3 regions of the Modestobacter versicolor genome follow, and region 2 is predicted to be linked to each of the others. Evidence: riboswitches for the same ligand, from Rfam matches in the RefSeq annotation. Region 2 holds a riboswitch; each other region holds the start of a gene.

Region 1 (3,260 bases), 770 kb from region 2:
CGCGCGAGCGCCAGGGCGTCGCCTCGGCGCTCAACGACGTCACCCGCGAGCTCGGCACCGCGCTCGGCGTCGCGCTGCTCGGCGCGGTGTTGTCCGCCGGCTACCGCAGCTCCGTGGAGTCCCGGCTGGCCGACGCGGTCGACCTGCCGGACGGCGCCGCGGAGGCCGCCCGGGCCGGGGTGGCCAACGCGCTCGCAGTGGGCGGGGAGTCCGGGGCGGCGGTCCGGGCAGCCCAGGAGGCGTTCGTCGACGGCTGGCAGCAGGCGATGTGGGCCGGCGTCGCGGTGACGGGAGTGCTGCTCGTCGTCGTCCTCGCCCGCGGACCCGAGCGCTCGGTCGGGAGCGGCGACGACCGCGGCCCGGCATGATCGCCGCCATGGACGACGCTGCTCCCCCGCGCACCGACCAGGCAGTCCTCGACGACCTGCGGGCCCGCCTCCGGGCGTACCGCGCGGTCGAGGGCACCGGGGAGCACGGCTGGGACCGCGGCACCGAGCCCGGCTACCTGGCCGAGCTGCTCGCCTCCTGGGCCGGGGAGTACGACTGGCGGCCGCACGAGGAGCGGATCCGCGCGCTCCCGTGGCAGCTGGCCGGCGGGCTGCGGGTGGTGCACCAGCGCGCTGCCGACCCGGCCGCCCCCGCCGTCGTCCTGCTGCACGGCTGGCCCGACTCAGTGCTTCGGTACGAGCGGGTGCTGCCGCTGCTGACCGACGTCCACGTGGTCGTCCCGGCGCTGCCCGGCTACCCGTTCGCCGCCCCGCTGCCGGAGCGGGACCTCTCCTCGGCGGAGATGGCCCCGTACGTGGCCGCCGCGATGACCGAGCTCGGCTACGACCGCTACGTCGTCTCGGGCGGCGACATCGGCCGCTTCGTCGCGACGTCGCTGGCGCTCCACCGGCCCGACGACGTCGCCGCGCTGCACCTCACCGACGTGCCGCTGTTCGCCGCGTTCACCTCCGAGCCGGCGAGCGACGAGGAGCGCGACCTCCGCGAGCGGGTGACGCAGTGGCGCGCGGCGGAGGGCGGCTACATGCACGAGCACGCGACCAAGCCGCACACCCTCGCGGTCGCGCTCGGCGACTCCCCCGCCGGCCTCGCCGCCTGGATCGTGGAGAAGCTGCGCAGCTGGAGCGACTGCGGCGGGGACGTCGAGCAGGTCTTCACCCGCGACGAGCTGCTCACCTGGGTCACCGCGTACTGGGTCTCCGGGTCGATCGGGACGTCGTTCGCCCCCTACGCCAAGCAGAGCCCGCCGTTCGAGCGGATCGACGTGCCGACCGTGGTGCAGCAGTTCCCCGGCGAGCTCGTGCGGTCGCCGCGGTCGGTCGCCGAGCGGCTGTTCGACCTGCGCGGCTGGCGCGACGAGACCGCCGGCGGGCACTTCGCCGCCTGGGAGCGCCCCGAGGAGTTCGTGGCCGGCGTCCGCGAGGCCCTGGCCCTGGCCTGAGCCCGCACCCGACGGCGGCCTGTCGTCCTCCGGTGACGCAGCGTCCAGCCACGCGCAGGCACTGGCAGATGGGTCGAGCAGGGCTGCACAGCAGGGTCACCCGGAGTGAGCACGGGCCCGGCGGAACGGCTCGCAGGTCGCGTCCGGCGAGTCGCCCGGACGGCCTCGACGGCCGGGCGTGGCGCCGCCGTGGCGGTCACCGAGAGTGCGCCAGCAGCCCCTCGCGGCCGCGCTTACGTTCGTCGCGCCTGCCGGGGACGACGTCGCCGCCCCCCGTGGTGACACCCGTCGGGCACCGCCGAACCGGGCGCTGCCGAGCAAGGCAGCGCGTGCCCGGACCGGGGACCCATCGCAGTCCTGGGGTGAAGCGCGACCCGCACGCAGGTGCGGGCCGGCCGGGCGAGTTCCCCCGCCCGAACCCGTCAGCTAACTCGGTAGGCGGTTCCGGAGAACCAGGAGCACCGCTCATGCGCACGTCCGCACGCCCCCGCCCTGCCCGTTCCGGCCGCGGGGCGCTCATCGCCCTGCTCACCGGCGCCGGTCTGGTGCTGACCCCGATGACCGCCCAGGCCTCCGGTGGCCCCGCCGCCCCGGTCGCCGCCCCGGTGGCCTCCGTCGCCGCCCCCACCGCGGCGACCCAGGTCGCCGTCGACACCGCGCTGGCCCAGCAGGGCAAGCCCTACGTCTGGGCCGGGGCCGGCCCGGACTCCTTCGACTGCTCGGGCCTCACCCAGTTCGCCTACGCCGCCGCCGGCATCTCGCTGCCGCACTCGTCGCGGATGCAGTCGACGCTGGGCACGCCGGTCGCCCGCGCCGACCTGCAGCCCGGTGACCTGGTGTTCTTCTACAGCCCGGTCAGCCACGTCGGCATCTACATCGGCAACGGGCAGATGGTGCACGCACCGACCAGCGGCTCCGTCGTCAGCGTGGTCGACGTCGACCTGATGGGCGGCTTCAACTCCGCCCGCCGCCTGGCCTGACCGCGCACCCGTCCCGGGGGCTGCGTGCTGCGGCCCCCGGGACCGGGAAACGGGTCGAGACCGTCCGACCTGCCCCGTACCGTCCGGCAGGCTCGTTGCCGCTCGAACAGGAGACCCGCGTGACCCCCGCCCCGGACGGCGTCGTCCCCAGCCTCTCGCTGAACGACGTCGAGGACATCAGCGACGCCGTGCTGCTCCAGGCGCAGTGGAACGGCGCCATGCCGTACCACCGGGCGGCCGAGGTCCCCGGGGCCATCGAGGACCTGGGCTCGCTGCTGCCCGCCGGTGCGCGCGTCCGGCTGGACCAGCGCGCCGAGAAGTGGCGCGCGGTCCTCGCCGACGTCGGCGGCGGCATCGTGCACATCTCGGTGCGCTGGGGCATCAGCAACGTCTCCGTCGTCGGCCCGGACCTCGCCGAGGTCGAGGCGACCCTCGTGCAGGTCGTGGGCGCCGCCCGGGCCGCGGTCGCCGTCCCCGACGGGTCGGTGCGGATGCGCTTCTGGTCCGGTTCCGGCGACCACCCGGTCGAGTCCAGCCGCACGGTCGCGGCACCGGGCTGGGCGGCGGTGCAGGCGAACTACACCGGCGAGACGGCGGCGGGGCTCGCGCCGCTGATGCGGCTGTCGGACGTGCGCGGCCGCAGTGGGCGGCTGGTGCTGTGGCACGGCGCGCCGGGCACCGGCAAGACCACCGCGGTGCGGGCGCTGAGCCGGCAGTGGTCGGACTGGTGCGAGACGCACTACGTCACCGACCCCGAGCAGCTCTTCGCCAACCCGCAGTACCTGCTGGAGGTGGCCGGCGGCGACGAGGACGAGGCGCCGGCGCGCACCCGG
Region 2 (3,260 bases):
CTGCACGAGCGGCTGGTCCTGCTGATGGACGAGCTGCTGTCCAACGCGCTGCGGCACGGCCGGGCTCCCGTGGCCGGGCTGGTCCGCCGCACGGCGTCGTCCTGGCTGCTGGTGGTGTCCGACGCCGCGGCCACCGTCCCGCCGCACCCGGACCCCGACCGGGACCCCGCCCGCGGCGGGCTCGGGCTGCGGATGGTCGCCGACCTGACGACGGCCTACGGCTGGTGCAGCGACGGCGGGCGCAAGCACGTCTGGGCGGTGCTGGCCCCCGCCTGACCCGGCAGGGGTCCAGCCGGACCCGGCCGGGTCAGCCCTGGTAGTTCACGTGCACGTGGTCGTAGTGGTTCGCGGTCGTGCCCCCGCGGTCCTCCATCGCCTTCCACGAGCCACCCGGCGAGCTGAGCATCCGCTGCTCCCAGATGATGTACTCCACGCCCAGCTCGTCCCAGTGGTCGATGTGGTACTGCGTGATCGCGTCACCCAGGGCGCTGTTGGTCATCACCATGTAGTCCAGCGCGAGGCCGGACGGGTGGCCGCCGGGGTCGGTGGCGCTGGGCCGGGTGCCGCCGAGGGTGATGCCGGCCGCGCCCGGGACGTTGGAGACGACCGCGTTGGCGGCAGCCTGCACGACGGGCTTGACGCTGCCCGAGCTGTTGGTGATCTTCGCGACCGCGGTCGCCAGGGCGGCGCCGCTGGTCGCCGCGGGCTTCTCGGCCCGCTCCGCGGCGGTCGGGGCGGCCTGCGCTGCCGAGGCCTCCGCGGCCTCGGCTGCCTCCGCGGCCTCGGCTGCTGCGGCGGCCTGCGCGGCGGCGGCCGCCTCGGCGGCGACCCGGGCGGCCTCGGCCTCCGCGGCGGCCCGCTGCTGGTCGAGCACCGCCTGGTCGGCGGCAGCCTGCGACGCCTGCGCGGCGGTCTGCGCCGCCTCGCGGCTGCTGCGGCTGGCGGCCAGCTCCTCGAGCGGTGCCAGGTCCGGGGCGTCGGTGGCGGTCGAGGTCTGCGAGGTCAGGCCGAGCTGCTCGGCCACGCTGAGCTGCTCGGACGCCCCGGCCTCGGCGTGGGCGGCGGGCTCGGCGCCGACGAGGACGTTGACCAGCACGGCCCCGGCCGCGGCGGCGCCGAGCAGGAGGCTCGGACGGCGGACGCCGGCGGGCGGGCGGCGATGGCCGGAGGAGGCCCGGTCGCGGCGGGCGGCAGCGCGGCCGGAGGTGGTGGTGCGGGGTGCCATGGGGAGAGGTGCTCCGAGGGTGTGCGGGCGCGGCGCCGGCGCCCCGGAGGGCGGCGGGCTGCGGTGGTGGTCCGTGCAGCGGGGTGGGGCCGGCATGCCGGGCGCCGGGAGCGGGTCACCGGCGGGCAGCGGCGTCAGGTGCGGGGGCGCACCCCGGTGCGGAGGGTCGTGCTGGGCAGCGCGGTACAGGGGCACGCCATCCGGCGGCTCTCCACTTCTTCCGGTCGCCGCCTACCGAGTTAGCTGACGGGTTCGGGCGGGAAGCAGCCCTACCGGCTCCGGGCAGGTGCCCGGGAGCTGGATTCACCCCAGTTGTGCGGTGGGTCCCCGGCTCGCCCCGGAGGGCGACTCGGCGGCGTCTGCTCGGGCTCCCCGGACGGGGACGTGATGACCGAACCGACGCAGCAAAGGTAACGGCGTTATGCAGTCGTGACAATCATCCGCAGCGGATTTCGTCGAGTGACGAGCGTCGCGGGGGTCGCGCTGCCGGCCCCAGGAGCGGTGCCCGGGCTCGCCGGAGCCGGACCGGGGGGCGAGACTGGACCGGTGACGCTGCCCAGCGCGGGCCCCGGCGTGCGGGGCGTCGTCCGGCTGTTCAACACCGCCGGTGGGCGGGTGCTCTGCCTGGCCGGCGAGGTCGACGGAGCCGCCGTCGACGCCTTCCTCCGCCGCTACGGCCGCGAGCCGGCGCGGGTCGAGGCCATCGACACCGGCTCGGTCACCCACCTGTCGGGACCGGCGCTCGACCTGCTGCTGGACCACCTGGACGCGGCCGCGTCCGCCGGGCGGCCGGTCGTCGTCCGCCGCTCCCCGCAGGTCGAGCGGTTGCTGGCCGCGGCCCGGGACCGCTGACCGCTCAGTCCGGGGGGTCTACCCCGCCGCCGGGGCGCTGCGCACCGGAGCGGCCCGGCGGCCGGGACGACGTCCGCTGGGCGAGGTGCCGGGCCAGCCGCGGCAGTGCCGCGCCGGGCCGGTGCCCCTCGCGCCGGCCGCGGGCACCGACCGGTGGGTCGGTCACCGCCCGCCGGCGGGCCCGCTCGGCGCGCCGTTCGCGTTCCCGCTCCCAGCGGGCCGTCGTCCGGCGGGCCAGCGCGGCCACGCCGACCGAGACGGCCAGGAAGGCCACCGCGATCCCTGCCAGCTCCCACATCCCGACTCACCCCCAGGGCGGTCGCGGTGGTTCCGGTCCCCGTGGGTCCGCGACGGTCCCGGAACGGTCCCGCTCCTGCCGGGCGAGCCGCAAGCCGACACGTCGGTCAGCGGCCCCGCTCCGCGGCGACCGGGCCGGCGGCCGGGCGGGCGGCCGTGCGCAGACCGCTGAAGGTGGTGGTGACGAGCGCGTCGGCCAGCGCGTCGGCGTCCAGCCCGCGCCCGGGCCGGTACCACTCGGTGAGCGAGTTGACGGTGCCGAACAGCAGCCGGCTGGTGACCGCCGGGTCGACGTCGGGCCGCACGTCGCCCTCCTCCTCCGCGGCGCGGACCAGGTCGGTGACGACCCGGTCGAACTCCCGCCGGCGGCGCAGCGCCTGGGTCTCGACCTCGGAGTTGCCCCGCACCCGCAGCAGCAGGGTGACGACGGGCAGGTGGGTGGTCAGCACCCGCACCGAGCCGCGGACGACGTGCTCCAGCCGGTCGATGGCCGGCCCGGACGTGGCGCCGGGTTCGTCGAGGACGGCGAAGAGCGCGTCCAGCGCGCGGTCCAGGGCCAACCGCAGCAGCTCGACCTTGCTGGGCACGTGGTGGTAGATCGCGGACTTGGTGACGCCGAGCCGGGCGGCCAGCTCGTCCATGCTGGTCGCCTCGTAGCCGCGCTCGTTGAACACCGCCACAGCGACGTCCAGCAGCGAGTCCAGCGAGTGCCCCGGCCTCCCCCGCCGCGCCGGGACGGCGGTCACCCGCGCTCCCGGCGGTCGGTGAGGCGCTGCAGCTTGCCCACCGACCGGGCCAGCGTCTCCGGGTCGACGACGTCCACCTCGACGCTGGTGCCGATCGTGTCCTTGACCGCCTGCTCGACCTCGCGGGCGGCCGGACCGCG
Region 3 (3,260 bases), 580 kb from region 2:
AGGTCCGGGTGCACAAGGCCCGGGTGCTGCTCTCGCTGGTCGGGGTGTTCCTCGCCGTGCTGGCGATGACGACGGTGACCGCGCTGGGGGAGATGGCCGCCCAGGTGCAGCAGGAGCAGGCCGAGGCCAGCGGCGGCCGCACCGCGACGATCTCGGTGCAGGCCTACGACCCGATGACCGGCACCCTGCCCCAGGCCGAGTGGGAGGCGGGGGTGGACGCACTGGTCGCCCGGTACGGCATGCCGGCGGAGGCGGTCGCCACCACGGCCTACGGCCAGGCGCTGTACCGGATGCCCGGCGGCACCCAGACGATCGACACCATCCGCGTCTCGCCCTCCTACGGGCCGCTGCACCGGATCCAGCCGGTCGAGGGGCGCTGGTTCCGGGCCGGCGACCGGGAGAGCATGTCGCCGGCGCTGGTGGTGAACGAGGACTTCCTCGGCATGCTCGGCGTGGCCGACCTGAGCAGCCGGCCGACCGTGGTGATCGGCGGGCCGCAGCCGGTGCTGGCCACCATCGTCGGGGTGGCGAGGTGGAACTCCGGCTACCCGACCGCCTACCGGATCGACGAGTCGGCCGGGGACGGCGCCGCGGCGACCGGCTCGGCGGGGTACTGGTCACCGCCCAGCCTCGAGCTGTGGGTGCCCTCGGCGCAGGCCGACGCGGTCACCGAGGCGGTGCAGACCGACCTGGCCCGGCTGCTGCCCGGCGCGGAGGTGCAGGCCTTCCGGGCCGACCCGGAGAACCTGGAGAGCACCATCGCCAAGCTGCGGATGGCGGTGCGAGCGGCCGGGCTGGTGGTGCTGGCCCTCGGCGGGCTCGGCGTGCTGAACATCGGCCTGGTCACGGTGCGCCAGCGGATCCGGGAGATCGGCGTCCGGCGCTCGTTCGGGGCGACGTCGGCGCGGGTGTTCTCCGCGGTGGTGCTGGAGAGCGTCGTCGCGACGGCGCTGGCCGGCCTGGCGGCGGTCGCGCTGTCGGTGGCGGTGGTGCGGAACCTGCCGCTGGAGCGGTGGCTGGCCGGCGGGATCCCGCTGGTCGACGCCCCGGGCTTCCCGGTGTCCGCGGCGGTGGAGGGGCTGATCGCGGCGACCGCGGTCGGTGCGCTCGCCGGGCTGGTGCCGGCGCTGATCGCCGTCCGGGTCAAGGTCATCGACGCGATCCGGTTCTGAGCGGAGCGGCCGGGGAGGACGTCCCCGGCCGCTCGCTCAGTGCGTCACAGCGCCAGGCGCTGCCCGACGTAGATCGTGTTCGGGTTCTTCACCGTCGACCGGTTCTGCGCGTACAGCTCACGCCAGGTCATGCCGTGGGCCTTGGCGATCTTGGCGAGGGTGTCGCCGCGGCGGACGGTGTACGTGCCGCCGGACGACTGGCCCGACGACGCCGGTGCCGCGGCCGCCGGAGCGGGTGCGGGAGCCGGTGCCGGTGCCGGTGCCGCGGCGGCCGGTGCGGACGCCGCGGGCGTGCTGCCCCCGGTCAGGTACTTGCCGCAGGTCGGCCAGGCACCGATGCCCTGGCCGACCAGGACCGCCTCGGCGATCTCGATCTGCTGGGCCGGTGTGGCCAGGTCGGCCCGCGGCGCGTACGCGCCGCCGCCGAAGCCCAACCAGGTCGACGAGCTGAACTGCAGCCCGCCGTAGTAGCCGTTGCCGGTGTTGATGCTCCAGTTGCCACCGGACTCGCACTGGGCGACGCCGCTCCAGTCGTGCTCCGCGGCCGACGCCGGTGCGGCGAGGACGCTGATGCCGACGGCGGCTGCGCCGAGGGTGACGGCGCCGCCGCGCAGCAGGGTGCGGGCGCGCGTCATCGAGGTGTGCTCGGACATGGGTGATCCTCCGATCACCGCCGGCGAGGTGAGCTGTCGGGTTCGGGCTGATCGTGCCCGGCCCGCCGTGCGTGGAGCGCACGGCGCGGCTTCACCCCGAGACGCGCGGACGCGTCGGAGAAGTGGTTCCCCCGCCCCCGTCCTGGTTCGACTCGGGAGTCAGGCGACCGGCGGACGGGGTTGGGCGGTCCGGTGCCTCGTGCCCGTCCGGTGTGGCCCGGGCACGCGCACCACTGTCAACGAGACCGCCCGGTTCCGCAGCCGCTGCGCGAGCGGGCTCGGGCATACCCGCAGGACGGCCGCCGACAGGCCGGGCCGGGAACGCCGCAGCGTCCCCGGCCCGTGACCGTCCGTGTGCCGTTCCTCAGTGCTCCCGGACGAGCAGGGCGACCGGCAGCTGGGCGAGCACCTCCGCCAGCGGGGCCCCGCCGGCCGTCGAGACGACCCGGCCGCCGGTGAGCAGGTCCTGCCACGCACCGGTCGGCAGGTGCAGGGCCGTCTCGCCCCACCCGGCCTCGGCCAGGTGCACCGGGCGCCGGGTGGCGACGGTGACCACCTCGCCGCGGTCGAAGGCGACCACGCAGTCGGCGGCCGCGCCGGTGGCCTCGACCGGGGTGTAGCCGGTGAACGCCTCCGGGTGGTCGCGCCGGTGCCGCAACGCGCGGGAGACCACCAGCAGCTTGGCCGCCCCGGTCTCGTCGACCGGCGGCACCCAGCCCTCGTCCAGCCGGGCCAGCAGGCTGCGCCGCTGGTCGTAGTCGACCGGGCGGCGGTTGTCCGGGTCGACCAGCGAGAAGTCCCAGAGCTCGGTGCCCTGGTAGACGTCCGGGACGCCGGGCATCGTCAGCTGCAGCAGCTTCTGCGACAGCGAGTTCGAGTACCCGAACGGCGCGATCCGGGCGACGAACTGCTCGATCTCCGCGTGCGTCGTCGCGTCGTCGAACGCGGCGTCGACCAGGGCGTGCAGCTGGTCCTCGAACTCCTGCACCGGGTTGGTCCAGGTGGTCGAGGTGCCGGCCTCGCGGGCCGCCTTCTCCACGTAGGCGTGCGCCCGCTCCCGGGACAGCGGCCAGGCGCCGACCAGGTTCTGCCACACCAGGTGCGCCAGCGACCGGTCGGCCAGCGGGTGCCGGCCGGTCCAGCCGCGCACCAGGCCGGCCCACTCGGTGGGCAGCTCGGCCAGCACGGCCAGCCGCGACCGGACGTCCTCGCTGCGCTTGGTGTCGTGGGTGGACAGCGTCGTCATCGACGCCGGCTTGACCTCCTGGCGGTGCTGCTGCGCGGCGTGGAACGCCTCGACCGTCGTCCCGAACCGTGCCGGGTCGCCGCCCACCTCGTTGAGCGCCACGAACCGCGACCACCGGTAGTAGGCGCTGTCCTCGACGCCCTTGGCCATCACCGGCCCGGAGGTCTGCTCGAACCGGGTGGCCAGCTC

Evidence for each region. Region 2 has a riboswitch for cyclic di-AMP ahead of FHX36_RS04325 (VldE C-terminal domain-containing protein). Riboswitches for the same ligand answer to the same signal wherever they lie in the genome.
Region 1: another riboswitch for cyclic di-AMP. It lies ahead of FHX36_RS22515 (C40 family peptidase); the one in region 2 lies ahead of FHX36_RS04325 (VldE C-terminal domain-containing protein).
Region 3: another riboswitch for cyclic di-AMP. It lies ahead of FHX36_RS01460 (LysM peptidoglycan-binding domain-containing protein); the one in region 2 lies ahead of FHX36_RS04325 (VldE C-terminal domain-containing protein).

Annotation. Positions count from the first base shown of each region.
Region 1 covers NZ_JACIBU010000001.1:124,767-128,026, reverse strand. The annotation lists gene FHX36_RS00595 (MFS transporter) at 1-368, shown strand, start outside; gene FHX36_RS00590 (epoxide hydrolase family protein) at 377-1,447, shown strand; cyclic di-AMP (ydaO/yuaA leader) riboswitch at 1,734-1,902, shown strand; gene FHX36_RS22515 (C40 family peptidase) at 1,915-2,427, shown strand; gene FHX36_RS00580 (DUF5925 domain-containing protein) at 2,547-3,260, shown strand, end outside.
Region 2 covers NZ_JACIBU010000001.1:891,117-894,376, reverse strand. The annotation lists gene FHX36_RS04330 (ATP-binding protein) at 1-276, shown strand, start outside; gene FHX36_RS04325 (VldE C-terminal domain-containing protein) at 308-1,225, opposite strand; cyclic di-AMP (ydaO/yuaA leader) riboswitch at 1,439-1,590, opposite strand; gene FHX36_RS04320 (hypothetical protein) at 1,772-2,077, shown strand; gene FHX36_RS04315 (hypothetical protein) at 2,082-2,375, opposite strand; gene FHX36_RS04310 (TetR/AcrR family transcriptional regulator) at 2,482-3,120, opposite strand; gene paaK (phenylacetate--CoA ligase PaaK) at 3,117-3,260, opposite strand, start outside.
Region 3 covers NZ_JACIBU010000001.1:314,637-317,896, forward strand. The annotation lists gene FHX36_RS01455 (ABC transporter permease) at 1-1,172, shown strand, start outside; gene FHX36_RS01460 (LysM peptidoglycan-binding domain-containing protein) at 1,217-1,825, opposite strand; cyclic di-AMP (ydaO/yuaA leader) riboswitch at 1,829-1,988, opposite strand; gene treY (malto-oligosyltrehalose synthase) at 2,190-3,260, opposite strand, start outside.